DNA from 3 places in the Lentihominibacter sp. genome. Region 1 is predicted to be linked to each of the others. Evidence: riboswitches for the same ligand, from Rfam matches in the RefSeq annotation. Region 1 holds a riboswitch; each other region holds the start of a gene.
What was found. A riboswitch is a leader RNA that binds a small molecule or an ion and turns the genes downstream of it on or off. The one in region 1 is predicted to bind FMN.
Positions count from the first base shown of each region.

Region 2: linked by a shared signal. The riboswitch ahead of ribD (bifunctional diaminohydroxyphosphoribosylaminopyrimidine deaminase/5-amino-6-(5-phosphoribosylamino)uracil reductase RibD) and the one ahead of ACLR96_RS04085 (ECF transporter S component) in region 1 are both predicted to bind FMN.
Region 3: linked by a shared signal. The riboswitch ahead of ACLR96_RS09125 (MATE family efflux transporter) and the one ahead of ACLR96_RS04085 (ECF transporter S component) in region 1 are both predicted to bind FMN.

Region 1 is NZ_JBKTXS010000009.1:61,173-71,857, forward strand. It holds gene ACLR96_RS04055 (Crp/Fnr family transcriptional regulator) at 1-365, opposite strand, end outside; gene ACLR96_RS04060 (phosphopantothenoylcysteine decarboxylase) at 574-1,272, shown strand; gene coaBC (bifunctional phosphopantothenoylcysteine decarboxylase/phosphopantothenate--cysteine ligase CoaBC) at 1,284-1,823, shown strand; gene thrC (threonine synthase) at 1,824-3,302, shown strand; gene ACLR96_RS04075 (methylglyoxal synthase) at 3,533-4,012, shown strand; gene ACLR96_RS04080 (PHP-associated domain-containing protein) at 4,047-4,901, opposite strand; FMN riboswitch at 5,084-5,219, shown strand; gene ACLR96_RS04085 (ECF transporter S component) at 5,377-5,967, shown strand; gene ACLR96_RS04090 (HD domain-containing protein) at 6,105-6,773, opposite strand; gene tsaE (tRNA (adenosine(37)-N6)-threonylcarbamoyltransferase complex ATPase subunit type 1 TsaE) at 7,085-7,510, shown strand; gene tsaB (tRNA (adenosine(37)-N6)-threonylcarbamoyltransferase complex dimerization subunit type 1 TsaB) at 7,498-8,211, shown strand; gene rimI (ribosomal protein S18-alanine N-acetyltransferase) at 8,211-8,666, shown strand; gene ACLR96_RS04110 (hypothetical protein) at 8,721-8,900, shown strand; gene tsaD (tRNA (adenosine(37)-N6)-threonylcarbamoyltransferase complex transferase subunit TsaD) at 8,897-9,913, shown strand; gene abc-f (ribosomal protection-like ABC-F family protein) at 9,935-10,685, shown strand, end outside.
Region 2 is NZ_JBKTXS010000001.1:73,078-83,762, forward strand. It holds gene ribE (6,7-dimethyl-8-ribityllumazine synthase) at 1-314, opposite strand, end outside; gene ACLR96_RS00385 (bifunctional 3,4-dihydroxy-2-butanone-4-phosphate synthase/GTP cyclohydrolase II) at 355-1,554, opposite strand; gene ribE (riboflavin synthase) at 1,576-2,229, opposite strand; gene ribD (bifunctional diaminohydroxyphosphoribosylaminopyrimidine deaminase/5-amino-6-(5-phosphoribosylamino)uracil reductase RibD) at 2,214-3,317, opposite strand; FMN riboswitch at 3,566-3,710, opposite strand; gene ACLR96_RS00400 (hypothetical protein) at 3,792-4,949, opposite strand; gene ACLR96_RS00405 (ATP-dependent Clp protease proteolytic subunit) at 5,033-5,731, opposite strand; gene ACLR96_RS00410 (YlmC/YmxH family sporulation protein) at 5,786-6,034, shown strand; gene ACLR96_RS00415 (metallophosphoesterase) at 6,040-6,891, opposite strand; gene ACLR96_RS00420 (hypothetical protein) at 7,448-7,720, opposite strand; gene ACLR96_RS00425 (amino acid permease) at 7,751-9,136, opposite strand; gene rbr (rubrerythrin) at 9,332-9,868, opposite strand; gene ACLR96_RS00435 (Fur family transcriptional regulator) at 9,945-10,319, opposite strand; gene ACLR96_RS00440 (MFS transporter) at 10,484-10,685, opposite strand, start outside.
Region 3 is NZ_JBKTXS010000039.1:4,562-15,246, reverse strand. It holds partial or broken gene rpsL (30S ribosomal protein S12) at 1-157, opposite strand, end outside; gene ACLR96_RS09125 (MATE family efflux transporter) at 317-1,696, opposite strand; FMN riboswitch at 1,759-1,869, opposite strand; gene ACLR96_RS09120 (hotdog fold domain-containing protein) at 2,061-2,522, opposite strand; gene ACLR96_RS09115 (aldehyde dehydrogenase family protein) at 2,672-4,024, opposite strand; gene rpoC (DNA-directed RNA polymerase subunit beta') at 4,287-8,006, opposite strand; gene ACLR96_RS09105 (DNA-directed RNA polymerase subunit beta) at 8,024-10,685, opposite strand, start outside.

The DNA.
Region 1 (10,685 bases):
CTTGAGATTTCATTGCCGGAAAAAAACTCAGAATATCTGAAAAAAACGATGGTACAGGCAGTATCTGCTATGAGCATGCTCGGACTTGTAAAGAATGTGGAAGAAACAGCTTCAAGGCCGATGATATCGTTTTTCCGGAATGTCTGTAGTATTTGAGATGTGCCGTTATAATGATATTTGACAGATAAAACGTTGCCTTCTGCTATTATTCCTATTTTATGGATGATATCGCCTTGGGTCTGAATAGCTTCTGTTTCGGAGTACATTCTGACGGCAGGTTTCAATTTGCCGCATACGATGTCAAAATCCTGTTGGGCTATATTTTTAAAGAGGGAAGAGTTTTTTATGATATCAAAGTCCAGCATAGTACCTCACCTTATGATTTATAATAATATCTGATATTATCATAAATCGGGCAGAGTTAATGTTGTGAACCCAACACAGGATGTTGTCTCACATGCTTCTGATACGTATGAGAACAGGCCTTTGCAGGACTGCACAGTCCTTGACAGATAAACTGTGAAAGGCTATAATTCAACCTATGAAATCACACTGAAACGTAAAGGAAAAAACATGAAGATTATAATTACGGCAGGCGGCACCAGTGAGAAAATAGATGATGTGAGAACCATAACAAATTCGTCAACAGGAAGACTTGGCTATGCCATCGGCAGGGTCTTTGCGGAAAAGTATGGAGATGAGATAGAAAAGATCTATTATCTTCACGGCATGCGGGCTGCGTATGTCAAACATCCTAAAGTATATCCTATAATGATCGAAGGAGTGGCAGATCTGCAGGAGCAGCTTACCAAGCTTCTTACTAATGAAAAAATAGACGTTGTTGTCCATGCTATGGCAGTGAGTGATTATATCATAAATGAGGTAACCACTTTGGACAGGATAAGAGGCGTGGAGAATTCCGAATGCAAGGCAGACCTTTCCGGTAATAAGATAAGCTCTGATATAGAGGATCTTGTTATTCACATGAAACGATCGCCTAAGGTGATAAGCATTATAAAAAAACTGAGTCCTTCAACTGTTCTTGTGGGATTTAAACTTCTCAGCGGAGTGTCTCACGAGGAACTCATAGATGTAGGGTGTCGTTTAATGGATAAAAACGACTGCGATTTTGTCCTGGCTAATGATCTTCGGGAGATAGGCAGAGACTTTCACCGGGGATACCTTATTCATAAAGACAGGACGTATGATATAATGGAGAATAATGAGCAAATCGCAGATATGATAGCGGCGCGAATTATGGAAGGCCGCTAAAGGAGGGCGATCTGATGAATATAGTTTTGGGCGTGACCGGCAGTATAGCTGCCTATAAGGCGGCGGATATAACCAGCAGTCTCACAAAACGGGGACATAATATAGATGTAATTCTGACTGAAAACGGCAGCAAGATCATTACGCCTATAACTCTGCAAACTTTAAGCAAAAATAAAGTTTATATGGATATGTTCGAAGAAATAACGCCAAAGGAAGTAAAACATATCTCTTTGGCAGAGAAGGCGGATATTGTTCTCATAGCGCCTGCAACGGCTAATATAATAGGAAAGATTGCAGGAGGTATAGCAGATGATTTTCTTTCGACAGTCGTTATGGCGGCGGCGCCCCATACTCCTGTCTATATAGCGCCTGCTATGAATACGAATATGTATGAGAATCCTATAGTACAGGATAATATAGACAGACTGAAACGTTTTGGATATCATTTTATAGAGCCAAAAGAGTCTATGCTGGCATGCGGCGTACTGGGAAAAGGTGCGCTGGCTGATGTTGATGATATAGTAAGAATAATCGAAGGGAGCATTAAATAGATGATAAGTTATAAAAGTACGAGAGGAAGCAAGAATATAAAAACAGCAGCGCAGGCTGTTATACAGGGTATTGCGGAGGATAAAGGTCTTTACGTTCCTGACAGCATACCTGCTTTGCCTAAGAAGATATCAGAATTTGCCGGCAAGCCGTATAAGGTTGTAGCACGTGAGATAATCAAAGCATTTTTTACCGATTATACGGATGATGAGATGCAGCTCTGTGTGGATGGAGCATATGACGAAAAATTTGAAGAAAAAGAGATTGTGCCTGTCAGAAAAGCCGGCGGTGCCTACTTTCTCGAACTCTACCACGGAAAAACAGCTGCTTTTAAGGATATGGCCCTTTCGATATTGCCCTATCTTCTCACGACAGCAATGAAAAAAGAAAAGGAAAAGAAGAAAATTTGTATTTTGACAGCAACTTCCGGAGATACGGGCAAAGCTGCGCTTGAAGGGTTTGCTGATGTTCCCGGTACAGAGATAATCGTCTTTTTTCCTAATCAGGGGGTAAGTGAAGTTCAGGAAAGACAGATGGTTACACAGGAGGGAAACAATACTCATGTTTTTGCCATAGAAGGAAATTTTGATGACGCTCAGACAGGTGTTAAAAAAATATTCAATGATACGGATTTTGCCGAAAAATTGGCTGAATCCGGATGCAGGCTTTCATCTGCCAATTCCATAAATATAGGACGTCTCATACCTCAGGTAGCATATTATGTTTACGGATATGTGAAGCTTGTGGAAAGAGGCGTTATAAATGACGGTGATAAAGTGAATATCGTGGTTCCTACGGGGAATTTCGGAAATATCTTGGCTGCCTATTATGCAGGAAGCATGGGGATCCATGTAAACAAGTTTATCTGTGCCTCTAATGAGAACAAAGTTCTTACAGATTTTTTTGAAACGGGTGTCTATGATATAAACAGAGAATTTTATCTGACAAATTCACCGTCAATGGATATCTTGATTTCCAGTAATCTTGAAAGACTGCTTTATCATTTGGCAGGCAATGATGGAGAAGAGATCCAAAGCCTTATGACTGCTCTTGATACGAAAAAACGATATGAAGTAAGTGAAAAAATTAAAGAAGGTATGAAAGACTTTTACGGTGGGTTTGCCACTGTTAAAGAAACTAATGAAGCAATCGGTGAAATGTACAGCGAAAGCGGATATCTGATGGATACTCATACAGCTGTGGCATATAAGGTATACGAGGATTATGTAAAAGAGACCGGAGATGAGACTCCGGCTCTCATAGCGTCCACAGCTAGCGCATATAAGTTTGCAGACAGTGTAGCACATTCCATCGGCCTGGGAGATGAGGAAAATGGATTTGCCTATGTCAAAGCTCTTGAAGAAAAGACCGGGGTCAGAGTTCCTGCAGGACTTAAAGATCTTGATAAAAAACCTGTAAAACATAGGGGTGTGATAGAGATAGGACAGATGGCAGAGGTGGTAGAAGATAGCGTTAAATAATTTGAGATGAAGGGGCTGTCACACTAAGCAATTGGTGTGATGCCCCTTTTTTTGATCTGAAAAATACATGCTTATTCTTAATGTGTTTGCAGGATCATGGGTAAAAGGCATAATGTTAAATCTATGTAATATATCTACCGGATTTGTAGACTTGAGAAGAACAGGGAGTATAATAAAAATATGACCGAAAGGTTTTTACATAGATATTAAAGAAGAAAGGAGGATATAAGATGACTAAAGAAACAATGAAAAAGAAAAAAACTATAGCGCTGATAGCACATGATCATCTGAAAGAAGCTCTCGTTAAATGGTGTGTAGAAAACCGGGATAAGCTTCAGAAACATTTTCTGTGCGGAACAGGTACGACTGCAAGGCTCATATCAGATGCAACAGGGCTTCATGTGGAAGGATATAAAAGCGGCCCATTGGGAGGGGATCAGCAGATCGGAGCCAAAGTAGCGGAAGGCAAGATAGATATGTTGATTTTTTTCTGGGATCCATTGGAAGCTTTGCCTCATGATCCTGATGTGCGGGCTCTTTTAAGGATTGCAGTGGTCTATGATATACCGGTGGCAACTAACAGAGCCACAGCTGATTTCATAATGACATCTTTCTATATAGATGATGAATATGAACGGGATGTTCAGGATTTTACTCCTGTGATAGAGAAGGAGTGCAGTACTGAAAAAATAATAATATCAGAAAGATAAAATTGTCCAAATGAGAATCGCATTAAATGCGATTTCACCCGGACAATTTTTTTTGTTTTGATTCTCTGGATTTTTGTTCTCTGCGGGTACGCCGTTCTTTGTAAATAAAAGGACGGACTATGGGACGGAGAAGCTTCCTGTGTCTTATTTTTCGGTAAGGACATATGAGTTTTCCGATTCCTCTGTTGTAAAGTTTGAAACTTAGTATACCTATCCAGTGCTCTTTTCTTTTTGCTTTTTTTGTTTCCTCACGTTCAGTTCCATGGGCTTCTATTTTTACTCCGTTTTTTACTGCTGCTATAAGATCATTATTACAGTAGATATTTTCGGATATATCTGTGCAGGCCATTCCTATATATTCGCTGACATGAGAGTCTGAACCGGCAAACGTGGGAAGTCCGCATTCTTTTGCGAGAAGAGCGGCTTTACTGTTTGACGAGCGAGATTCACATGTATTAAATGCCTCTATGAAATCAAACCTTTTTAGAAGACGCATATCCATTTTTTTAAAGCCCATCGCGCTGGAACTCGCCACTCCGAAAGGATGAGCAGGTCCGAGAATGCCTCCGAAAATATGAACAATCTTTATCAGTTTGCTGCATCTCATTCCGCGTATCTTCATGATGGGAAGATAAAGATCATCAGGCATGATAACGAGGATATGACCGGCGTCTTTAGTGTCATATTCTACGCCTCTGATTACGCAGAAGTCTTTGTATCGGGGATCATTTTTTATTTTGTCCCAGGCTCTGCAGCCTTTGTAGCTGTTATGATCTGAGATCATAAAACCGTTAAAGCCAAGTGCCATGAATTTGTGAACAAATTCTTTTACAGAAACCTTGGAATCCAGTGAACCTTCTTTTGTATGACAATGTAAATCAAATTTCAATGTTTTCGCCTCGGTTCTTATATTAATAATATAGATTTTAAGATAAATCTAACTATACTCTAATAGTATTCCCAAATTAAAATAAATTCAATGAAAAATAAGTGAAAAAAATATTTCCATAAAAACACTTTTAGAAATATCTTGACAGTTATATGTTCCGGAATCTATAATATTACTGTAAAAATCTGTTTCAGGGCGAGGTGAAAGTCCTCACCGGCGGTGATTGATCCGATGATCATAAGTCCGCGAACCTATCTATAGGCCGAACAGGTGTGAATCCTGTACCGACGGTTAAAGTCCGGATGAAAGAAACGAAGATACTTATGTTGTATTTTTGATACGAGTATTTTTAGTCTTGGAATAAATTTTCCGAGGCTTTTTTTATGCAGCGGAAGCGATCAGGACATGGATGAGGCGCTGCATATGAAACCTGACAGATGACAATAATTATTATTTTAATCGAGGAGGGTTCAATATGACTCAAAAAACTGCTGATAAGAATACGCTCAATAAGCCGCGGATGAGCAGCAGAGAAAAAACTGTAAGACTGGCAAAGATGGGAATGCTGGTGGCGGTATCTATCGTACTTGTGTATTTTATACACTTTCCGATATTTCCTGCTGTGGCATTCTTAGAATATGATCCGGCTGATATTCCTATTCTTATAGGGACATTTGCTTTTGGTCCTCTGGCAGGGGTGATCCTGACAGTAGTAACATCAGTGGTGCAAGGGGTGACTGTGAGTGCAGCCAGCGGGCTTTATGGCATAATTATGCATATTATTGCTACAAGCGTACTTGTATTGGTGGCAGGTATCATATACAAGTATAATAAGACAAGAAAAGGAGCTGTTATAGCTTTATTGTGCGGTGTTGCAGCCATGACAGCAGTTATGATAGGCGCAAATATGATAATAACACCGATTTTCATGGGAGTTCCCCGCGATGTAGTCTGGGATCTCATGCCGTTTATTGCAGGCTTTAATGCCATAAAGGCAGGAATAAACGCAGTTGTAACATTTATTCTTTATAAGAGGATATCCGGATTTTTGCATAAGACATCTTGATCGTCCTTCAAACGTACCATTTATTTGCTTATGATAAAAGAGGCTTCGTTTCGGTTGAAGCCTCTTTTTGACAGCCTTAATAATGAAGCTTTATTTTTGCTGAATATTTTTCAGTTTTTTCATATTGATTGATGGCTTTAGCAGAGCTTGCTTCCGTTGGCGAGCAGTTTGAATTTGTATCCTAAGACTTCGGCAGCTCTTTTGCACATGATCATTCTTTCAAGGAATATCTCAAAATAATCCATGAGACTGCAGATGTCGTCGTCCAGTTCAAGATTCATCTGAATAATTTTCTTTTCTTGATTAATATCGAGCTTAGATGACAGGGCTGCGTAATTGACCCGGTCATGTATATCAAAATTAGCTTTGGTTTTATTATTAACTCGATTTCTTCTTACGTCAGTTTTATCGGCCAGTATCAACGCTGCAGAAACAGGATCTATGGCGTTTCCGGAACTCTCATCATGGTGTCCGATGGCAGAAGTTACTGTCATTATATCTTCAAGCGGCATTTTGAGTTCTTTGAGTATCTGGTATGCCAAAATTGCTCCGCTGTGTGCATGGTCGTTCCTATTAATGCTATTTCCTATATCATGCATATATCCTGCTATTCTTCCGAGCTCTATATCATGATTGCTGTAGCCCAGAGATTTTAGTATCCAACCTGATCTGGCGGCAACTTTAGCGGCATGTTTTGATGAATGATCTGTGAAACCCATTACCTTTAAGACATTGTTGCCCTGCTCCAAAAGCATGTTTATTTCTTTATTTTTTCGTATAGTTTTATAATTTATTTTTTCTTCCATAATAACCCTTATTCACCAACCTTAAGTAAGTATTTAAAATCCGTATATACGGACAGCCTTTGAATTTTTATGTATAATATTGTAATATGTAAAAGAAAAGTTAACCATCATATTATTGTAAATTCTTTGTGAAAATATATTTATTTAAGCAATGTATAGCCTCAAATTATGTACGCTATATAAAAATTAATGTTATTTTATCTACCGTTGCCGGCAGATAAATTTTAATTCGGCAAAACCGGAAAGGATAGGACTTTTTTATTTTCGGGAATCTTTATATCAGTACATTTCTGTGGTATACTACATAAGTTATGGAACAGAAAAAAATATTTATAAAAAATGAAAAAGATTCTATGGAATTCGGAAAGCTTCTGAGCAGGAAACTAACAGCCGGCAGTGTCATAGCGCTTACAGGGGATCTGGGTACAGGCAAGACGACGCTTACTAAAGCTGTCGCTGAAGGTCTGGGAATAAAAGAAACGATAACAAGTCCCACGTTCAATATAGTAAAACAGTATGACAGCGGACGCCTTCCGTTGTACCACTTTGATGTTTACAGAATAGGGGACATAGAAGAGATGTATGAGCTTGGATATGAGGAATATTTTTTTGGAAGAGGTGTCTGCATAATAGAATGGGCTGAGCTTATAGAGGATATTATTCCTGATAATGCGGTAAAGATACAGATCCTATATGGCAAGAAAGAAGGAGAACGTATATATATATGTACATTTTAGGAATAGAAACCACAGGAGTTTTTGCTTCGGTGGCATTGATGAAAAATAGAGAAATTGTCGGATATGTCAAAGGATCAGACAGGTTTTCACATTTGCAGAATCTTATGCCGCAGATAGAAACTGTGCTTGAAGAAGGCGGGATAACACTTAAGGATATAGAGGCTATTGCAGTTTCATGCGGACCGGGATCATTTACAGGGATAAGAATAGGTGTCTCCTCGGCAAGAGCATTGTCTCAGATGACGAGAATTCCTTGCGTTCCGGTACCCAGTCTTGCAGCTTTGGCCATGAACGCAGCGTTTATTGATAATAAGGATATTTTGATATGTCCTATGATGGACGCCAGAAGAAATCAGATATATGCAGGAGGGTATTTTTTTGAAAACGGCTTCCCTGTAGAGAAGATAAAAGCAGGGGCATATATGCTTGATGAATTTTTGTCGAAGACAGAAAGATATAATCGAATATTGGCGTTAGGCGATGCCATTGATGTTTACGAGGAAAAAATGAAAAATTTGAGATTGCGGGGAACTGAGACAGCCTCTGAGGACATAAGATATCAGGACGCGGTTTCAGTAGTACGGCTGGGAGCAGAGCTGTACCGCAAAAACGGAGGAATCACCTATGATAAGGTGGAACCGGATTATATGCGTCTTGCTGAAGCCGAACGAAAGCTGCGGGAAAAGCAGCGGAAAGGCTGATGACTATGGCAGATGTGATTATCAGGCAGGCGACTGCAGAAGACGCCGATGATATATATGAAATAGAGAATTTGTGCTTTCCTGATCCGTGGAGCATGGACGCTCTCGTTTATGAGCTTTCGGATAATCCGAGGGCTTTTTATATCGTTGCGGAGCTGAACGGACAGGTGGTTGGATATGCCGGACTGTGGTGGATAGATGATGAGGGGCATATAACAAATGTAGCTGTCAAGCCGGGATTCCGCAACAGACGGATAGGCGAAGGCATAATAGGAGTTATGATAGACTTTACATCACAGGAAGGCATAGTGCATCACACTCTTGAAGTGAGGAAATCCAATACTGCTGCTATAAATTTGTATAAAAAATTCGGATTCCGTACAGAAGGTGTCCGTAAAAAATATTATCTCAATAACGGAGAAGATGCGTTGATTATGTGGCGTCACGGAGAATAAAATCCGGACTTTCAATAGATAATAGTAATATACTTTTATCTAAGGAGGAAGATTATGGATAGATTTTCGGGAGAAAATATGAATGTGGTTTTTTATCCATGCAGGAAATTTTCCAGGCGTCACGATTTCGATGTGTTTAGCATGAGTGATTATATGTCATGCGAGAATTGCAGACATCTTAACGGAGAAAACCAGTGTGAGAAAAAATTGGAAGAAAGACGGAATAATTTATGAAGAACGGAAAAATAGTAACACTCGCAATTGAATCCAGCTGTGACGAAACGGCAGCGGCCGTGTTATTGGAGGGGCGGCAGATCCTTTCCAATATTATTTCGTCACAGATAGATATACATAAGCAGTATGGGGGAGTAGTTCCGGAAATAGCCTCCCGTCATCATTTGAATAACATAAATGCAGTGGTGGATATGGCGGTAGATGAAGCAGGCATCACTGTTGATGAAGTGGATATGATAGGAGTAACTTATGGACCGGGGCTTGTAGGGGCTCTTTTAATAGGTCTTGCTACAGCGAAAGCTTATGCTTTTGCTGTGGGAAAACCCCTTATAGGGATTCACCATATACATGGACATATATGTGCAAATTATATAGAACATAAGGATCTAAGGCCGCCTTTTACAGCGCTGGTGATATCTGGGGGACATACCAATATAGTAGAAGTGACAGATTATAACGAATGCCGTATATTAGGAGGCACCAGAGATGATGCGGCAGGAGAAGCTTATGATAAAGTTGCAAGAGTACTTGGGCTGGGATATCCGGGAGGCCCTCTGATAGACCGGCTGTCAAAGAAAGGCGATCCTCATGCAGTTGAGTTTAAGCGTGTATTTCTTGAAAAAGACAGTTTTGATTTTAGCTTCAGCGGAATAAAGACAGGAGTGCTTAACTATATAAATTCGGAAAAACAGGCGGGAAGAGATATTGATACTGCTAATGTGGCGGCAAGTTTTCAGGCAGCAGTTCTTGATGTTATAGTGGCCAAGACTATGAGGGCTGCTGTGGATATGAACAAGGACAAGATTGTGTTGGCCGGCGGTGTAGCATCCAACAGCAGACTCAGGGAAATGATGAAGGCAGAGTGTGACAAAAAGGGAATAAAGCTTTATTATCCGTCGCCGGTATTGTGCACAGATAATGCGGCTATGATAGGATGCGCCGCATACTACAAGTATATGGCAGGTCAGCGTGACGATCTTACTTTAGATGCCATACCGAATCTGCCATTATAAAAATACATACCGAGGTTAGATATGATAGTATTATCAGCAAAAGATCTTACAAAAGAATACGGAACAGATATTATTCTCGATAAGGTTTCGTTTCATATAAATAAAGGAGAACGGGTAGGTATAATAGGCGTAAACGGGGCCGGAAAAACCACCCTTCTTAAAATACTTACAGGAGAACTCTCCTGTGAAAAAGGGGATTTCTTTGTCTCTTCAGATACTAATATAGGATACTTGAAACAGGATGGAGGCTTTAACTCAGAAAAAACCGTAATAGAGGAAGTTGAAAGCATTTTCATTAAGTTTCATATTATGGAAAAAGAAATGGAAGAAATTCTTACAAGGATAGAAAACACTGCAGATAGAAACGATCATGAGACAGGAGAAAAGCTGTTGCAACGCTATGATGATTTGCAGGAAAAATTCAAAGCTCTCGGAGGATATACATATAAAAGTGAGATGACAGGAATACTTTCCAGTATGGCTTTTGGTGAAGAAAGTTACGGAAAGAAGATATCGACTCTGAGCGGGGGAGAAAAAACGAGACTTGCTTTGGCATGTTTGCTCTTAAAGAAGCCTGATATACTTTTTCTCGACGAGCCTACAAACCATCTTGATATAGGTACCCTTAAATGGCTGGAGCAATACCTGAAAAGTTATAAAGGCACCATAGTACTGGTATCTCATGACAGATATTTTCTTGATGAGACGGTTACAAGAATATTTGAGGTGGAGAATCATAAGCTGAATATATATGAAGGAAATTACAGCTTTT
Region 2 (10,685 bases), on a different contig from region 1:
AGCGAAACTTGTGATATTCCCTTGGACACTTCACTGCACACATAATCATAATGAGTCGTATTACCTCTGATTACTGCTCCCAGACATATAACAGCATCATATTTTCCAGTTCCGGTCATTTTTGATGCCGCAAGAGGTATTTCAAAGGCTCCCGGAACCCATGCCACATCAATATCATTATCTTTCACATCATGCCTTTTTAAAGTGTCAAGAGCTCCCGAAAGCAGCTTTGAAGTTATAAACTCATTAAATCGTGCTGCTATTATTCCTACTTTTATTCCTTTTGAAACAAGTTTTCCTTCATATACTTTCATTTCTATTCTCCTTTTCTTTTTTATCAATGAAATATTCCCGTTAATAGTTGAGAATATGCCCCATACGTCTCTGTTTTGTTTTAAGATAAAACAAATCGTTTTCTGTAGCATCCATCTGTATGGGGACTCTTTCAATGATTTCCATACCATAATCAGAAAGCTGATATACCTTATCAGGATTATTAGTAAGAAGTCGCAGCTTCCTTGCTCCCAGATCCTTTAATATCTGCGCTCCTATAAAATACTCTCTCATATCTGCCGGAAAGCCCAGCTTCAGATTGGCATCTAAGGTGTCCATTCCCTTATCCTGTAATTCATATGCTCTAAGCTTATTTATAAGACCAATCCCCCGGCCTTCCTGTCTCATATAAAGGATTATTCCTCGGCCTTCCCGTTCCACCTGAGTCATAGCACTGGCAAGCTGCTGACCGCAGTCACAGCGTGCAGAACCGAATGCATCACCTGTAAGACATTCTGAATGCACACGGCACAAAAGATTTTCACCGCTTCCTATATCTCCCTTAACTAAGGCCATGTGATGTTCTCCGTTAAGTTTATTGACATAACCATATGCCATAAAATCGCCGTATTTTGTCGGCATTTTTACAACAGCTTTTCTTTCTACAAGCTTTTCATATTTTTTTCTGTAATCCTGAAGCATTTTTATAGTTATAAACTTCATATTATATTTTTCGGCAAGCTGAAATAAATCGCTTTTCCTCATCATAGTACCGTCGTCTTTCATGACTTCACAGCAAAGGCCGCATTCTTTCAATCCCGCCAGTCTGAGCAGATCTACAGTTGCCTCAGTATGTCCGTTTCTCTCAAGAACTCCGTTCTTTTTTGATTTAAGAGGAAACATGTGACCGGGCCGTCTGAAATCCTGAGGTTTTGCATTTTCTTTTGTACACGCTCTGGCTGTAAATCCCCGTTCCTGCGCCGATATACCTGTGGAGGTATTTATATGATCTATGGAAACAGTAAATGCAGTTTCATGATTATCAGTATTCTCACTTACCATCTGAGGAATCTGAAGCCTGTGACAAAACTCTTCACTCATAGGCATACATATAAGACCTTTTGCAACACTTGCCATAAAATTAACATTCTCTGTAGTAGCAAACTGAGCTGCGCATACCATATCCCCCTCATTTTCTCTGTCCTCATCATCTGTAACAAGTATTATCTTTCCTTTTCTCAGCTCATCAAGTGCCTCTTGTATCGTATTGAATTTCTCCATAATAACTTTCTCCTTTTCTTTCTAAAACCCATTTTCCATCAAAAATTTTTCTGTAATTTCCCTGTCTGCCTTCATATTAAGTGCAGTATTATTAAACATCATTTTTTCCACATATTTTCCTATAGTATCATTTTCGAGATTCACTTTATCCCCTTCTTTTTTTACAGAAAATATGGTATTTTCCACTGTATGAGGTATCACCGAAACAATGAAGCTTTGTCTTTCGCACCGCACTACAGTCAGACTCGCTCCATCTATCGCCACAGATCCTTTCTCAACTATATATCTCATGATTTTTTCCGAAGTCTGTATTGTATACCAAATTGCATTATCATCAAGAGAAATGTCTGTTATTATTCCTGTCCCATCTATATGTCCCGATACTATATGTCCTCCAAACCTTCCTCCGGCTTTAATCGCTCGCTCAAGATTGACGAAACTTCCCGTTTCCAAATCTCCCATAGAGGATCTTTCGATAGTCTCATGCATAACATCCGCCTCAAATTGGCTGTCCGTCAGATCAGTGACTGTAAGGCAAACACCATTTACAGCGATACTGTCCCCCGGTGCCGTATCTTCCAGTATTTTATCGGCAGCAACAGTAAAAACCGCTGACGCTGGCCCCTTTTTTATCTCTTTTATTTTCCCTATCTCCTCTACTATTCCTGTAAACACTTTTTCATGACCTCGCTTTCCAACAGTATATCGTCATTAAAAAACGTTATTTTAGGCGGCGATGCCATAAAAGCCGCCGCCGGCATACTGACTCCTTTGCCGCCTATAGGAGACGGAGCTCTTCCTCCGCCAAATAATTTTGGAGATATATATACCTGTATCTTATTAACTATATCTGCTTCAAGCGCCGCCCAGTTAATAGTGGCTCCTCCCTCCAGCAAAACACTGTCTATATTTATTTCGCCAAGTTTTCTCATAAGTTTTTTAAGATCTATATGCCCGTTCTTTACAGGAATATGAAATATTTCACATCCTGCCTGCTGTATTTTCCGGTATTGTCTTACATCATTGGAAGCTGTAGCTATGATAGTTCTGATTTCTCGGGAAGTTTTTACTATCTGCGAATCTTCAGGAATCCTGAGGTCTGTATCGCATACTATCCTTATGGGATTTCTTCCTCCGGCAATCCTGCAAGTTAAAAGAGGATCATCTTTAAGAACAGTGCCTATTCCCACCATGACAGCACTATACCGGTTTCTGTCACGATGTACCTGTTTTCTCGCTTCTTTACCTGTTACCCACCTTGATTCTCCTGTGCGTACAGCGATCTTTCCATCCATAGTCATAGCATATTTCATTACCACATATGGAAATCCTGTACTTATAAAATTAAAAAACACATAATTCACAGAGTCACATTCCTCTCTCAAAAAATTTTCCGTCACCTTTATTCCATGTTCCTTCAACATTTGTATACCTTTTCCTGAAACAAGAGGATTAGGATCATAAGACCCTACTATCACATGTTTTATCCCTGCCTGTATTATAGCCTCTGTACATGGCGGCTGCTTTCCCTGATGACAGCATGGCTCAAGAGTTACATACATATCTGCGCCCTCCGGGCATTCACAGCATGAAGAAATAGCTTCCCGTTCTGCATGAAAGCCTCCATATTCCATATGATATCCCTTACCTATCACTTTGCTGTTTTTTACTATCACAGCTCCTACCAGAGGATTGGGGTTTACCTTTCCGCAGCCTTTTTCCGCTAAATTCAGCGCCAGACGCATATATTTTTCATCCTTCATCTTAAATCCTTTCAAAATAAAAACTAATTTTATCATTTCTTTTCAGCATCAGATTTTTCAACGTTCAGCCAATCTCATAAAGCAATATTCACCTCATAAAAAATACCCTGAACATTTTTCAGGGTATTACAAAAAATATAGCCAAATCACTGTTCATGCCATATTTAACAACCAAAATATAAAAAACTCTGAAACAAAAATAGTTTCAGAGCCAATGGTTACACAAATATACGCATAAACTGCGTTTATCATATCTTCTCCCATCCAGACTATACTGTCGGTTTTGGAATCTCACCAAATCCTGATTCAGACAAAATATCTGCTGAATCCTGTGCTTTCACACTCGCGGACTTTACCGCCGATCGGGAATTTCACCCTGCCCTGAAGATAATATTCAATTATGTATAATATATTAGTCCTGTAAAGCATATCTGTCAAGAATTATTTAAAAAAATATTCTATCTGATACATACATCACCTTTCAGGTTCTGTAAGTTTTTCTACAAGTCTTTTAATACTGTTTCCGAATTTTCCGTCCAGAAATATGCGCATGATCTCCCCTTCCTGTAAAAATGTACTGCTTCGATTTATGCATATGTCTGCATCTATCATGCAATTCTTTTCCCCGGAAATTTTATCTGTATTCGAAATCTCAGTTTTCAGATTTTCTACCTTTATTATTTTATCTATGACCTCTTCTCCACAGCGATATATGAGATGCTGCAGATATTGATTTTCTCTTGCGCCATTTCCCTGTCCTTTAGATACGAGACATATCCTTTCGCACATTTCCATACATGTTATATCAGTTTCAGACAGATTATCGCCCATATCTATTATAATAAAATCATATCGTCCGATATCTATGAGTGATGCCATAAAGACATTAAGCTCCTCATCCGTAATATCTCTTAAAGGATTCCTTCCAGCTGTAGGAGCAAAGGCCTCCACTCCGAAATCATCATGTACAAGATAACCTTCTACAACAGGGTACTCATTATCCCCGATGCCGTCTGATTTTATTACAGAAGACGAATTCTTAAAAAGATGATATAGATATACGCCCACTCCTTTTACTCCGATAGGACTTTCTATAAATTCACCTGTTGATTCTATTTCCTCAAAAGAAAGATACAAAACACGACTACCTCTGAAACGGCACAATTCCTGAGCTGCCGCCATTGCGGTTACAGTGCATCCTGAACCTCCCATCCATGAGGAGAAAACAAGTATACGTACTTTCTGACGCTGTATGTTAACCATACGCCGTCCTATCAAAAAACTGTATATCTCAAACAAAGACGCCGCTATGCACTGAGCCTGACTGTATTTGTAAATACAGAATTTTCCTTCATTAAAATCTTTTACAGACATAACCGGTTTCTCAGACAAAAGTATAATTCTGCCTCCGTAAGATGATTCTGCTTCTGCTCCATCCCATAATATCAAATCTACAGATTCAAGGAAAGATACTTCATCCTTCTCATTACCGTATTCCCTCATCTTTGAGAAAAACTCACTCTTTCCTATCATCTGTATTATCATACCTACACATAGGTGAATCAAAGCTTTGCTCAGTGCCCTGCCATACGCTTTGTCATCTGTGACAATCATCAATGAAATATTTTCCATAATTCTCCTTTCAAATTAATGCATTATATGGAAATTAATTCCTTTTAATATAATACATCTTATGGAAAATATTGTCAATAATTTTATTTTTCTTCTATTCTTTTTCTCAGCTCTGCTATCGCCTGAGACACTCCTCCGATTTGATCGATTATACCAGTTTCCACAGCTTCTTTTCCGAAAAGTACAGTTCCCACATCATTAGACATATTGTCATTGCTGTTCATAAGCCATATTATTTCATCACGTTTGGCTTTTGAATGTTCCTCTATAAAATTGATCACACGTTCTTGCGTTTTTCTCATATAATCAAAAGTAGTCTCTGATGTGATCACTATTCCGGTAGTTCTGATAGGATGCAGCGTCATGGTGGCAGTTTTGGCTATAAATGAATAATCCGTAGCTGTTGCAAGCGGTATGCCTATGCTGTGTCCGCCTCCCAGAACAAGAGATACAGTCGGTTTTGATAAAGTAGATATCATTTCTGCAAGGGCAAGCCCCGCTTCAACATCACCTCCTACAGTATTCAAAACAACCAAAAGACCTTTAAGCTTAGGATTTTCCTCTACAGCTATAAGCTGGGGTATTAGATGTTCATATTTTGTAGCCTTGTTATCAGGCGGAAGAACATTATGCCCCTCTATGCTGCCTATAATATTTATATATTGAACATCGCTTTCAAAATCCGTTCCGGTAGTTAAAAGGCCAAGCTCTGTAATAAGATCTCTCGTACTGTTTTCCTGCTCAGCAGTCTTTTTTTCTTTTTTTTCCTCTTTCACCTTCATAATCTCCTCTTAAACTTAATATCATTAATATTATCTGTATTTAAGGAGTATATTATGCGGTTAAGTGAAATCGGAAATAAAGAAATCGTTGATCTTTCAACGGGATGCAGTCATGGTCAGCTTTGGGATGCCGAAATGATTTTTGACAAAAAAACAGGGAAAATAAAATCAGTGCTTGTCCCGTCTATGGAAAGCACCGGTATTTTCAGAAAAAGCATAGGAGATATGTGTGAACTGCCGTGGAGCAGTATAGTGATAATAGGAGAAGACATGATAATATTCCAGTCTTCTCCTCCATGCTGATATCATTATCTCAAATCAATATCTATAACAGCAATCTCACTGTCGGTACCTACTCTCATAGCCGGTCCCCAGACTCCCACACCGGAAGTAACTATGGAATACATATCATCAACTTTAAGAAGACCATAAGGATTATCCCAGAAAAAATTTATAGTTATATTTCCAGGAAAAATCTGCCCGTCGTGAGTATGTCCGCAAAGATCAAGATCAACTCCCGCCGAGGCTTTTTCCTGAAGCTGGGAGGGCTGATGATCTATGCATATTATAAGCTTTTTCTTGTCAAGATCCTCAGTCAGTTGATCTATAGAAGCTCTTTTCCCGCTGCTGCTGTTTGGTTTGGATGCATCATATCTTCCCAGCAGGATAATATCGCCTGCCACAGTTTCAGATTCATCCTGAAGTATTTTTATCCCTGCCCTTTGAACAAATTCTTCAACTTCCGGAGGTATCTTTGCCTCTTCATCTAAAGATACAGTAAATCCTCCGATCAAAGTCTCTTTTACATCATGATTGCCATAGCATCCATAAACACCATATTTTGAATTTATGCGCGACAATGTTTCTGCAGTTTTTTCTGCATCAGACACTGCATAATAATCATTATCAACTATATCTCCGGCGAATACCACAAGATCTGGTTTCTGCCGGTTTATCAGATCCACCATCTCAGACATCATATCATTTCCCACAGAATAGCCGAGATGAGTATCTGCCACAAGAACAATTCTCATGGAATCACCAGCATGTGATGATTTGTCTATATCGATTTCATAATTATTTACTTTTATGTTCTGATAATGAAACACTCCATACAGACTGAAACTTATCACCAGCAAGACTACTGCAGTTCCTCGCATAACAATATACCTGCGATAACCGTCATATCCCTTTCTCATCTTTTTAAAAGCCCATAGAATAAATGTGACAATTTCCGCAGCAGCCACAAAAATTAAAGCATAAATAAATATTCCTATCCATACATTATTTATATATTTAAAAAAAGCCGTCCATATTGGATCATCGAAAATTACCCATATCCATATGCTATTTAAAAAAAACAGATATAACAAAGTAAATACAATCATAATCCACTTGTTTCCAAAAAAACCGTGGATATTTTTAAGAAGCCTTATAACTCTATGCCATAAGAAAAAATTTACCGCCAAATAAACCGCAGCCAATAATATCAAAAACCACATCTTTTATCCTACCCTCTGCTTTCTCACACTCTCATACCCTCTTTATTCCATATTCATGACTTTTTTCAGGCTGCCTCTGAAAGGAAGCCGTCATATCCCTTGTTCTGTTAATATAGCTGTCATCTGTGACATCAAATGTGAAATTATAACATTTTACAGTTTTTGGAGCAACATGTTTTCATAAAAACTTTCTTTTATTTCTCCTGTTCAAGCTCTATAGGTATACAGTTTCCCTGCATTTACAAGCTCGTAAGAAAGCAGACCTTTCCTTCCACTGTGAAATATCCTTACATATTCGTATATCTTTCTCATGAATTTTCACCGCTTCTTTATTCATGATCTCTGCTATGTCTTCTGCTTCGTCGATGTCATCTGAGGATTTGTTTTCAAAAATATCATAAGCCTTCTTCATTACTTTGTCCACTGTCCACGTCAAATTTACAGCAGTAAATCTCGATGATTTCAGATATTCAGCCGGCTTTTTCATCTTCCCTCAGTTTCACCTTTTCCATATATACTACATTTCACGTTTTTGATATCTTGCTCTATTCCCCTTTCTGCTTATTAACACCCCTGCAAACATTACTGCAGCGAAAACTATAAGATAGAACAATACATCTTTTTTATGAGAAACTACCGCCGCGACCATCATAAATATACAGCCGCATATAGAAGCCGCTGGCATCACAAATCTCTTAAACATTCCCCATTTTTTTTCTTTTTTCATTACCATTATGAATATTGGTATATAAAAAGCATATATGGTTATGATCGGCAACTCCGAACTGTCAAAAGAAAAAGGTCCGAACCACTCATTACTGAGATTGGCTCCGTAAAAGTACAAAAGCCATACGCTGCACAGCAGCACTCCTATGACAGCAGAATTAGTCGGCATATTAATAACCGGGTCCACCTGTCGGAATATATCTGGCCTCGGACCTTCATTCCTTACACCCAGAGCATACATCCCGCGTATACAGCCTAACATGAGCCCATTTAATGTTCCGATACAGGATATAATGATAAACACGAACAAAGCCACTCCTCCGACCTGTGAAAATGCATTAGTAAAGGCCAGCCTCGCTCCTGCTTCTCCTCCTGCCATCATGATTTTATTTTCTACCGCGCCGGAAAGACCTATATAATAAACGACATACGTCAGCATAACTATAAAAGTTCCTATCACAAGGGCTTTAGGGAGAGTTTTCTTGGAGTCCTTAAGTTCCGAATTTATAGATGTGGCGATTATCCAGCCATCATAGGCAAACGCTGTAGCGCATACAGCGGTAAACAATATGTGTCCCGTACCTCCCAACTCCTTTGCCGGCACTACAACTTGTGTAAAATTCTCTATCATAAGACCGCTGGCAAGTCCTTTTACAGTCCCTATTATGGCCATAAATACAAGAGGAATCATTTTTACAATTGTAGTTGATACCTGAAATCTACCTGCAAGCATAGGAGATAAAGCATTTAAAGCATAACTCGCAATAAGACAAAACCCCGCTACTGCCATACAGGCGCCTCCTTTTATATCCCACCCTATGAGAACACAAATATATTTTGCAGATACCCATGCCAACACAGATGTCATAGCAGGATAATACATGACAGCCAGAAACCACGCTATATAATATCCATACTGGGATCCCAGCATTTCTTCAGCATAATCAACCACACCGTTAACCCTTTCATATTTTGCAGCCAGATTAGCAAATGTATATGCGCATACGATCATAATACTTCCTCCTATGATCCATGCGATTATGCCTATAGGAGTATTGCCTCCTGTACAGTTCAATATTTTTTCAGCTTTAAAAAAAATACCGCTGCCGATTGCGATCCCGACGACCATAGTGATTGCTGTCACCAATCCATAACGTTTTTCAAGTCTGTTTTCCATTTGATTTCTTTCCCAGTATATCTTTTTTCTGTTGACCTTAAAAATACTTTTATAAGTTTACTATATATTTTTCCGGAAAACAATCGACTTTACTCATATCACATAAAAAACAGTTACGGCTTTTTCTTTTATCAAGAATATAAAAAGAACATCCCACACAGGATGTTCTTTTCAAAAAAAACTATATACTTATTCCTAATAGTTTTCAGCATGTACTTCGAAATAGCTCTTAGGATGTCTGCAAGTAGGGCAGATCTCCGGAGCCTTAGTTCCTACTATGATATGTCCGCAATTACGACATTCCCAAACTTTTACTTCACTCTTTTCAAATACTGCTGCTGTTTCTACATTCTTAAGAAGAGCTCTGTAACGTTCTTCATGGTGCTTCTCAACAGCTCCTACAAGACGGAATCTTGCAGCTAATTCAGGGAATCCTTCTTCTTCTGCAGTTTTAGCAAATCCATCATACATATCTGTCCATTCGTAATTTTCACCTTCTGCGGCAGCTTTCAGATTCTGAGCAGTATCGCCGATACCTTCCAGTTCCTTAAACCACATCTTTGCGTGTTCCTTTTCATTTTCTGCCGTCTTGAGGAATAAAGCTGCAATCTGTTCGTAGCCTTCTTTTTTGGCAACAGATGAAAAATATGTATACTTATTCCTTGCCTGTGATTCTCCTGCAAAAGCTTCCATTAAATTCTTTTCTGTCTGTGTTCCTGCATATTTACTCATTACTCCCTCTTTTCTGCGCTGCTTCTGGCTTGTCTCGTAATGCGCATAACAGCGCTGATAAACGCATTACACCGGCTCAATGCTCTGGTGATGATTTCCCTCGGCACTTTTCACAAAGATAATGGATATTAAGATCATACGATACAATAGGCATTCCTATATCACGTTCTAATCTATTGGATAAATCATCCAGATGAATATCTGACAGCTTACCACATTTATCACAGATCAGATGATCGTGACGTGTAGGCTTATCGTAACGATCGGGACTGCCGTCAAGAGTTACACGCCTTATCAGTTTCTTATCAACAAGTCTTTTCAGATTGTTATATACTGTAGCCAGTACAATCTTAGGCGCCTTCTCCTTTGCCTGTATAAAGATCTGTTCAGCAGTCAGATGTTCCGCAGATTCATAAATGATCTCCATTATCATCTTTCCGTTTTTGGTCATGTCATCGCCTCTTTTAGAATTATTCTATTTTTAATTATATGCTTTTTACCTTTTTTGTCAACATGTTTTTCAAAAAATATTAGCATAATTTGCCTTTGTATATTAGAAAAAATTCCTTAATATATACAATACAGTTGATTCAGCCCTTTTATAAGGATCAAAAGTTATCTCTTTAATCGGCCAAACAGCCGCTCAGCCATTATTTTCTTTTTTACAATTATAATCCATATCAGTAAAGCCGCTGACATACAGCCTATACATATGACTGACAAAGCTGTAATATAACTGCTCCAACTTAGAGTTGCAAGTGATGCACCCACAGTACCTACGATGTTAAGTATGAAATTAATCATAGCGCTGGCAGCT
Region 3 (10,685 bases), on a different contig from region 1:
CAGTCTTTACAGAAGTGCATACGCCTCTTTTCTGCGGCGAATTAACATCTGTAGCAACTCTTTTTATAGAGTTCATACCCTTATTCAGAGCCGGAGCAGTTGACTTCTTCTCGCTGCTGGTTCTGCCTTGACGTACTAATTGGTTAATTGTAGGCATCCTTTTTCTCCTTTCTTGATATAATAAAAATACGTTAGCTTTGAACAATAAAGCCCAAAGCTAACATTTATTTTACCACGGTATTTATCATTATGTCAACATCAATTAAAAACTGATTTCTAAGACAAATATGAATATATTATCAGAAAGTTCTACGCTCTATTGTATCCACTGTTTCTTCTTCCATCCTCTAAACTCTCCCACAACTAAAGATATCGCCAGAATAAACACCAGTATATCTGCTATGGGTGCAGCAGCAAGAGCGCCGTCAAGACCAAACTTACTTGATAGTATTATTGAAAGAGGAATGAGAAAGATCGCCTGTCTGGACAATGGAATAAGCAGGGATTTTGCAGGCTTTCCAATTCCCTGAAAAAATGATGCTGTGACCATATGAACGCCATACACAAAGAACGCCATCATAAATATTCTAAAAATATGCTGCGAGCAATCAGCATACATAGAATCTCCGGATACAAACAGCATTCCTATTTGTCTTCCCAAAAGTTGATATACAGCGAACCAAACGAGAGAAACTACCACTGCTATGGTAGCAGCCGTTTTGTAAGTCTGTCTGACTCTTCCATAATTCTTAGCGCCAAAATTAAAACCGTTTATAGGCTGTGTAGCAGAAGAAACTCCTACGAACATAGCATGCGCTATCTGATAGACCTTCATCATCATGCCATAGACTGACAAAGCCATATCACTTCCATATACACTCACGGCACCATAAATGGTCATAAGATTATTCATTGTTATCTGCACTACCGCAGTCATAATTTGAGTCAGAAGACTCGGAAATCCTAAAGCTAATATTCTTCCGGTTATATTTACGGAAAGTTTCAGATGAGCTTTACATATACGAACTGTTTTAAGTTTTCTGAGATACAACAGACAAAGTATTCCTGCTGCTGCCTGGCCTATAACAGTAGCTACACCTGCTCCAAAAACCCCCATCTTAAATCCGAAAATGAAAACCGGGTCAAGAACAAGGTTTATCACAGTACCTATTATCATACATTTCATCGTATACTTAGGGTTGCCGTCTGCACGTATAATAGCAGTCAAAGCCGCACTTATCATAAGAAACGGGAGTCCCCACGCAATAGTTTTAGTATAGACCAACGAATCAGCAAAAGCATTATCTGTAGATCCAAATAGTTTTACTATCTGGGGAGCAAAAATTAAAGAAAGCAGCAAAATCAAAATTCCGGATCCTATCAACAAAGTTACAGCATTGCTGACAGTACGGTTAGCATCCTCATATTCTTTTCTTCCCAGACAAAGACTTATATTAGCCGCACAGCCATCTCCAATAAGCAATGCAATTGACATAGCAATAATAGTTAACGGAAATGCTACATTTGTGGCTGCCATTCCCGTTACTCCCACTCCCTGTCCTACAAAAATCTGGTCAACTATATTATACAGATAATTGACCATCAAAGTTAAAGCTGTAGGAATAGAATACTTAACGATAAGTTTTTTTATTGGTTCTGTTCCAAGAGGGTTCTGGGTAATTTCTTGGTTATTCATAAAAATCTCTCCTTTATTTTAGGCAAAGAAAAAAGAACAAAGCATTCAGAAAATCAACTGAAAGCCTTCTTCTCCCATCCAGACTGTCTGTTGGCTTCGGAATCAAACCGAATTAGCTTATTGCTCGCGGGCTGTACCGCCAGTAGAGTAAAAACTCATTTCCGAAGAAAGGTTCTTTTATACGGATATATAAAGGATATCACAAGGTTTGCACTCCGTCAACATTCACTGTGTTTCAAAAACAAAATCGACTCTTTCATAACCTACAACAATACTTCCGATATGAAAAAACGGACAGAATAAATCTGTCCGTTTTATAACAAAGTAATGAATAATCTAATTCATAAGATTATTTAATTCTTTCTTATTTCTCGCCTGGGTGCTTTCTGTCTTTGAATGAAGACTCAGTAGCGCCTCTCTGGTCTTTCTTAGCGATGAATAAGCTTCCTGTTGCCTTACCGCAAAGTACTGGTGGCTCACAAGCTGTAGCAGCTGTTTCAGGAGTAGCTACGTTTGACAAATCTGCATCTGTTCTGTCTAACTGAGTAGCAACCTTCCAAGCTTCGAACTGGCAAGTGTATGACTGATTACCAACCTTTTCGATCCAGCCATGATATTCCATGAAGTCTCCAACATATACTGGAGCTAAGAATTCGATTTCTTTGTATCCTAAGAATAAGCTGATATCTCCATCAACATATACCATCAGTTCAGTACCAACGTCTCCCCACTGGTCAACGATTCTAGCACCATTTACTAATCCGCCTACATAATGTGCATCTTTTGCACTCATCATAAGATGATGAACTACTTTCTTACCAACCATAATTTTCCTCCTCTTTCTGCTATGCAGAATAATATTAAATGAGTAATTGTTTTTTCTATAAAGCAGTTTTGTCCATATCTTTTGGGACAAAACTGGTTTATGTCCCAAAATTTTTAATGCCTTTTCCGATTAATTTCAAACTGGCTTTATTAGTCAGCAAAAATCTTTGCAGGATCAAGCGGTTCTACGTCTAACTTCTTAACGATCTTAGAAACGTTTACCATGTGTATGTAGTCAACGTTACCAGCTAAGATATTGTTACCCCATGTACCGCAACCTTCTGATACTGCAGGTGACAGTGCGTTAGTTTCAGGTCCCCAAGCATCCGGTGTAGGCTGGTTAACCAGTACACGAGCTACAGGAATCTTTTCACCGAAGTAAAGAATATGATCTTCATCATTTGAGAAGATACCAGCTGTATGTCCAGTACCGCCATCTTCTTCCATGTTTCTGATAGCCATGTCAACAGCTTCTTCAAACTTGTCGTAGCTCTTTAATACTACTACAGGTCCCATGATTTCCTTGCCGAGGATATCATCTTTACCAACGCCTTCTATCTTAAGACCTATAACCTTAGTTCCTTCTGGAAGAGTAAATCCAGCAGCTTCTGCGATTACGTCAGTATCCTTACCAACTAAACCTGAGTTGATCTTTCCATCCTGGAATAAAGCTTCACGGAACTTAGCAACATCATCAGCGCTTTCAAATACAACAGCACCGGCATTCTTAAGTTCTGCAAAGAAATCAGCTTCCAATTCCTGTGGGTAAAGGAGTAAGTTGTCTCCGTCGCAAAGGATTCCGTTATCGCTTGCTACAGCAACAATTGTCTGCTCAGCAGCATCCTTAAGGTCATATCCTCTGTCTACGATTACAGGAGGGTTTCCTGGTCCTACACCGTAAGCAGGAGTTCCGCTTGAGTAAGCAGCCTTAGTGAGGCCGGAACCACCAGTTGCGAGTACGAGGTCGCATTTTTCCATTAATTCCTGTGACTTTTCGATAGTAACATCGTTAACAATCTGAATAAGGTCTTCAGGAGCACCGTTCTTAGCTAATGCTTCACGAATTAAGTTAACTGTAGTAGTTGAAGTCTTTTCTGCACGTGGAGCAGGTGAAATGATAACTGCATTCTTACCCTTTAAAGCGTGCATGAAGTTTCCTAAAGGTGTAACTGTAGGGTTAGTTGCCGGAGTGATAGCACCGATAACACCGATTGGATGAGCAGCTTCAATAAGACCGATTGAAGGATCTTCATTGATGATGCCAACAGACTTCTTATCCTTGAGATAATCCCAGAAAGCAGCAGCTGTTCCAGTGTTCTTGCCAATCTTGTCTTCATAGCTTCCAAGTCTTGTTTCCTCAACAGCCATCTTTGCTAAAGGTTCTGCATTCTCGTAAATGATCTTTGCACTCTCATAAACAAGCTTATCCACCTGTTCCTGAGTATAATCTTTGATCTGTTCAAACGCTGCACGCGCTTTGTCAATTTGGTTTTGAATAGTCATACTTATCAATCTCCTTTTTAATTTTACTATTCTCGAAATTACTAAAAATCAAACTATTTACTTTTTTGATCTTTAAATTATCTCAATTTGATTATATTTTAGCATTCTGTCTACTTACTGTCAAGGCACATTATCAGTACACATTTAACTTTTTGTACAAAACAAAAACCTCTGAAAATTGAAAATGCTCTTTCAGAGGTCTGTTTTTGCTCACTATTTAGTTTAATATTTAACGAAAAATGACAAGCTCAGAAACTAATACTTATTCCCATTCAGCGCTTTCTGATGTCTCAGAGATTCCCGAAGCAGATTCCATTTCTGATGCGAATTCCTCGGCTGCCGCCGCATCATCCCCAGTTCCCATTACAGGAACTATATCTTCCATATCCTCATCTTCTTCCTCTTCCATCTCCATTTCTCTCTGCATTGCTCTGTACGCTTCTATCAATGCTGTATTTACACCGTAATCCAAATCTATAGACCTATACTTCTTCATACCTGTACCGGCAGGGATCAGTTTACCGATGATAACATTTTCTTTAAGCCCTTGAAGTTTATCGTTCTTTCCTTTTATTGCAGCATCTGTCAGAACTCTTGTAGTCTCCTGGAAGGACGCAGCTGACAGGAATGAATTTGTAGCCAAAGATGCCTTTGTTATACCCAGAAGAAGCCTCTCTGCCTCCGCAGGTTTCCCTCCATCAGCAATAACAGCTTCATTAGCCTCTTCTATTTCGACTTTACTATACTGTCCTCCAGGAAGAAGCCCTGTATCTCCCGCATCATTTACCTTCATTTTTGAAAGCATCTGTCCTACGATAACTTCTATATGCTTATCATTGATATCTACACCCTGCTGCTTATACACTCTCTGTACTTCTTTAAGCAAGTACTGATATACGCCTTCAACACCGTTAAGCCTTAAAATGTCCTTAGGATCCAAAGGTCCTTTTGTTATATTGTCCCCTGCAAGTATATAGTCGCCTTCGGCAACACAAATCCTTGCTCCATAAGGAACTTCATATACCTTTTCTTCTTCGCCTCTCACTTTGACCTGTGTTTTATTATCCATAGTCGGATCAACAGAAACCACAGTACCGTCTGCTTCGCAGATGACCGCAAGTCCCTTAGGTTTTCTGGCCTCAAAAAGTTCTTCTACTCTCGGCAGACCGTGAGTGATATCAGAACCGGCAACGCCCCCTGTATGGAATGTTCTCATGGTCAGCTGAGTACCCGGCTCTCCAATGGATTGAGCTGCTGTTATTCCAACAGCCTCTCCAATATTGACGCCTTCTCCGGTCGCCAAATTCCTTCCATAACACTTAGCGCATACACCAGTTTTACTGTGGCAGGTCATCACCGATCTTATAGCCACAGACTCTATGCCCGCAGCTTCTATCGCTTCAGCAGCGTCCTCACTAATCTCGCAGTCTTGCTCAACAATAACTCTACCTGTCTCAGGATGACATATATCCAGCAAAGCAGTTCTTCCTATAATACGGTCCTTCAGTTTCTCAATGATTTCCTTTCCGTCAGTAAAGGCTTTTACTTCTATACCTTCATCCGTTCCGCAGTCATCCTCTCTGACAATTACGTTATGAGAAACATCTACAAGCCGTCTTGTCAAATAACCTGAGTCTGCTGTTCGCAGAGCCGTATCCGCAAGACCTTTTCTTGCACCGTTAGTAGAAATAAAGTATTCCAGAACCGAAAGTCCTTCTCTGAAGTTCGCCTTGATAGGTATTTCTATGGTCTTACCTGTAGCGTTAGCCATAAGTCCACGCATACCGCCGATCTGCCTGATCTGATTCTTACTTCCTCTTGCTCCTGAATGAGCCATGATAAATAAGTTATTTAAAGAATCAAGAGACTCCATAAGTGCATCAGCCACATCGTCTGTCGTTTTATTCCAGATATCTATAACCTTTTCATATCTTTCCTTATTAGAGACAAGACCTCTTCTGTAAGCCATCTCATACTTGTCTACCAGCTTTTCGGCCTCATCTATAATTACCTTTTTCTCTTCAGGTATCTCCATATCGGAAATGCTGATGGTAATAGCTGCTATAGTAGAATAATGGAATCCCATGTCCTTGATATAATCAAGCATTATAGCTGTTTCTGTATTTCCATGTATTCTGTAGCATCTGTCGATGATCTGCCCCAGCTTCTTCTTATCGCACAAGAAATCTATCTCCAGCGAATACGGATCAGCTTCTCTGTCTTCTACATACCCTAAATCCTGAGGGATATTCTGATTGAATATGAATCTTCCTACTGTAGACTCTACAAGTTTACCTCTCGTATCATATTCGTCCGCATACATTCTCACCTTTACTCGGGCATGAAGTCCCACCATACCGGTTTGATAAGCCATAAGCATTTCAGCTATATCAGTAAATACTTTGCCATCTCCTTTTTCAGCGTCTGAATTTCTTTTGCCTTCTTCCTGCCCGGGATGGGTAAGATAATAGCTTCCCAAGATCATATCCTGAGTAGGTGTCGTTATCGGAGAACCATCTTTAGGAGCAAGTATATTATTCACGGAAAGCATAAGAAATCTCGCTTCTGCCTGAGCTTCCACAGAAAGCGGAACATGCACAGCCATCTGGTCACCGTCAAAGTCAGCATTAAACGCAGTGCATGCAAGCGGATGAAGCTTTATAGCCTTACCTTCTACCAATACAGGCTCAAACGCCTGTATACCAAGCCTATGCAAAGTTGGCGCACGGTTCAGCATTACAGGATGCTCCTTAATAACACCTTCCAGCACATCCCAAACCTCAGGTCTTACTTTTTCCACCATTCGTTTGGCACTCTTAATGTTGTGAGCATTGCCGTTCTCCACCAACTTTTTCATAATAAACGGCTTGAACAGTTCCAGAGCCATCTTCTTAGGGAGGCCACACTGGTAAAACTTAAGCTCAGGGCCTACTACGATTACAGATCGTCCGGAATAGTCTACCCTCTTGCCCAGCAGATTCTGTCTGAATCTTCCCTGTTTACCTTTGAGCATATCCGAAAGAGATTTAAGCGGTCTGGATCCCGGACCCGTAACGGGTCTGCCTCTTCTTCCATTATCTATAAGAGCATCAACGGCTTCCTGAAGCATTCTCTTTTCATTTCTTACAATGATATCGGGTGCACCAAGTTCAAGAAGTCTGTTAAGCCTGTTATTTCTGTTTATTACACGTCTGTACAGATCATTCAAATCGGAAGTTGCGAATCTTCCTCCGTCCAGCTGAACCATAGGTCTAAGATCCGGCGGAATAACCGGAATAACTTCCAGTATCATCCATTCAGGTCTATTGCCCGACAGTCTGAGAGCTTCAATGACCTCCAGTCTTCTTACAATCCTTATCTTCTTCTGGCCTGTAGCGCTGACAAGCTTGTTTCTCAGATCCTCTGAAAGTTCATCAAGGTTTATATGAGAAAGAAGTTCTCTTACAGCCTCCGCTCCCATACCTGCTTTAAACTTATTGTCCGGATTATCTTTAGCCTCTCTGTACTGATTTTCTGTAAGTACCTCTTTATAGGCAAATTCGGTATTTCCAGGATCAGTCACGATGAAATTTGCAAAATACAATATTTTTTCAAGAGTTCTCGGAGATATATCCAATACAAGACCCATTCTGGAAGGAATACCCTTAAAATACCAGATATGGGAGACGGGTGAAGCCAGCTTTATATGCCCCATCCTCTCTCTTCTGACTTTCGCTTTGGTAACCTCTACTCCGCATTTATCGCAGACGATACCTTTATATCTTATTCGCTTGTATTTGCCGCAGTGACACTCCCAGTCCTTAGTAGGACCAAATATTTTCTCACAGAAGAGCCCGTCTTTTTCGGGTTTAAGAGTACGATAATTTATAGTCTCGGGTTTTGTAACCTCTCCGTGAGACCAGCCCATTATCTTTTCTGTAGACGCCAGCCCAATCTGCAGAGACTCAAAATTATTCAATTCATAATTGTTGTTATCATTCATTGGTCACTTCCCCTTTCCTACACTTCTTCAGTCGGTTCGGCTTCGATCTGACCAAGTTCATCATCCAGGCCGTCGTCCTCATCGAAATCATCCTCATCTTCTTCGACTATAGCGATCTCTTCTTCGTCAAATTCGTCGGCATCATCGACCTCTTCTCCCTCTATATCAACATCCACCATATCCTCTATTGCAGGAATATCTTCTATCTCACTGGTTTCCTTAATTTCTATCTCTTCATTGTCCTCTGTCAGAACTTTTACATCCAGACACAAGCTCTGCATTTCTTTTATCAACACCTTAAACGATTCAGGAATTCCAGGTTCAGGTATATTCTCACCTTTTACGATAGCCTCATAAGTTTTAACTCTGCCTACGATATCATCGGATTTTACAGTCAGTATTTCCTGAAGAGTATATGCTGCTCCATAAGCCTCCAAGGCCCATACTTCCATCTCTCCGAAACGCTGTCCGCCAAACTGCGCTTTTCCGCCCAAAGGCTGCTGCGTTACAAGCGAGTACGGACCTGTACTTCTCGCATGGATCTTGTCATCTACCAGATGGTGAAGCTTGAGCATATACATATAACCTACAGTTACCGGATTATCGAAATATTCTCCTGTCCTTCCATCTCTGAGACGCAATTTTCCGCTTTCATCAAAGCCGTTTTCTTTAAGCAGCTCTATTATATCTTTCTCGTTAGCCCCGTCAAATACAGGCGTTGCGATATACCAATCCTTATTTTTTGCAGCCAGACCTAAATGTACTTCGAGAACCTGACCTACGTTCATTCGTGACGGCACACCCAACGGATTAAGCATTACCTGCAGCGGCTGTCCGTTTTCCATAAACGGCATATCCTCTTCAGGAAGTATTCTGGAAATAACACCTTTGTTTCCGTGTCTTCCAGCCATCTTATCGCCAACGCTGATTTTTCTCTTTGTAGCTATATAACACCTTACAAGCTTATTTACCCCAGGAGGCAGCTCATCACCATTCTCCCTTGAGAAAATCTTTACATCGACAACAATGCCTGTCTCGCCATGAGGAACACGCAAAGACGTATCTCTGACTTCTCTGGCCTTTTCTCCGAATATAGCTCTGAGAAGTCTTTCCTCAGCCGTAAGTTCTGTTTCTCCTTTAGGAGTAACTTTGCCTACCAAAATATCAGATGAATTTACTTCAGCACCTTTTCTGATGATACCGTCTTCATCCAAATCTTTAAGAGCATCTTCACCCACATTAGGAATCTCCCTGGTGATCTCTTCGGGCCCCAGCTTCGTATCTCTTGCTTCAGCCTCGTATTTTTCTATATGGATAGATGTAAGAACATCTTCCATAATAAGTCTTTCGTTAAGAATTATAGCGTCCTCGTAATTATATCCTTCCCATGTCATAAAGCCTATGAGCAGATTTTTTCCGAGAGCAATCTCTCCGTTTTCAGTTGATGGACCATCCGCTATGACCTCACCTTTTTCAACATGTTCGCCATTATAAACGATAGGCCGCTGATTTATGCACGTACCTTGGTTGGATCGCTTGAATTTGAGAAGCTTATATTCATCCGTACCTTCACCGTCATCCCTCAAAACCACAATCTTATCAGCATCTACAAAATCTATAGTTCCGGCATGCTTAGCTATTATAACTACACCGGAGTCTTTTGCAGCCTTATGCTCCATACCTGTTCCTACAATAGGAGCCTCGGTTACAAGGAGAGGTACCGCCTGACGCTGCATGTTTGCGCCCATCAGCGCTCTGTTCGCATCGTCATTTTCCAAGAATGGAATCATAGCTGTAGCCACAGACACCACCTGTTTAGGCGATACGTCCATATAATCCACAACTTCTCTCGGGGCCAGCTCCATTTCACCGCCCACACCTCTGGCAGAAACTCTCATATTGACGAAATGTCCTTCTGAATCCAGCGGTTCATTAGCCTGAGCTATTATCTTATCTTCTTCATCGTCAGCAGTAAGATACTGTATTTCATCAGTAACTCTTCCTGTCTTTTTATCTACAACTCTGTACGGAGTTTCTATAAATCCGTATTCGTTAACTATTCCGTATGTTGTAAGAGATCCTATAAGTCCAATATTAGGTCCTTCCGGAGTTTCTATAGGACACATTCTTCCGTAATGAGAATGGTGTACGTCTCTTACCTCAAAGCCCGCTCTCTCTCTGGAAAGGCCTCCCGGACCCAATGCCGAAAGCCTTCTTTTATGCGTAAGTTCAGCAAGAGGATTGTTTTGGTCCATGAACTGCGAAAGCTGAGAGCTCCCAAAAAATTCCTTAACTGCGGCGGTAACAGGCCTTATATTCATAAGACCCTGAGGTGTGACTTCAGAAATATCCTGAGTAGTCATTCTCTCTTTTATTGTTCTCTCCATTCTGGAAAGACCTATTCTTATCTGATTTTGCAGCAGTTCTCCTACAGTTCGCAGTCTCCTGTTGCCAAGATGATCTATATCATCTATATTTCCTATGCCATAGTTGAGATTGAGAAGATAACTTACAGAAGCAATAACATCAGCAACGAGTATATGCTTAGGCGAAAGCTCATTCTTTCTCATTTTTATTGCTTCTTTCACTGACTCCTGATCTTCATTTTCTTCCAGAATCTCTTTAAGAACAGGATAATAAACCTGTTTCGGTATTTTAATATCAGAAATATCAAAATCT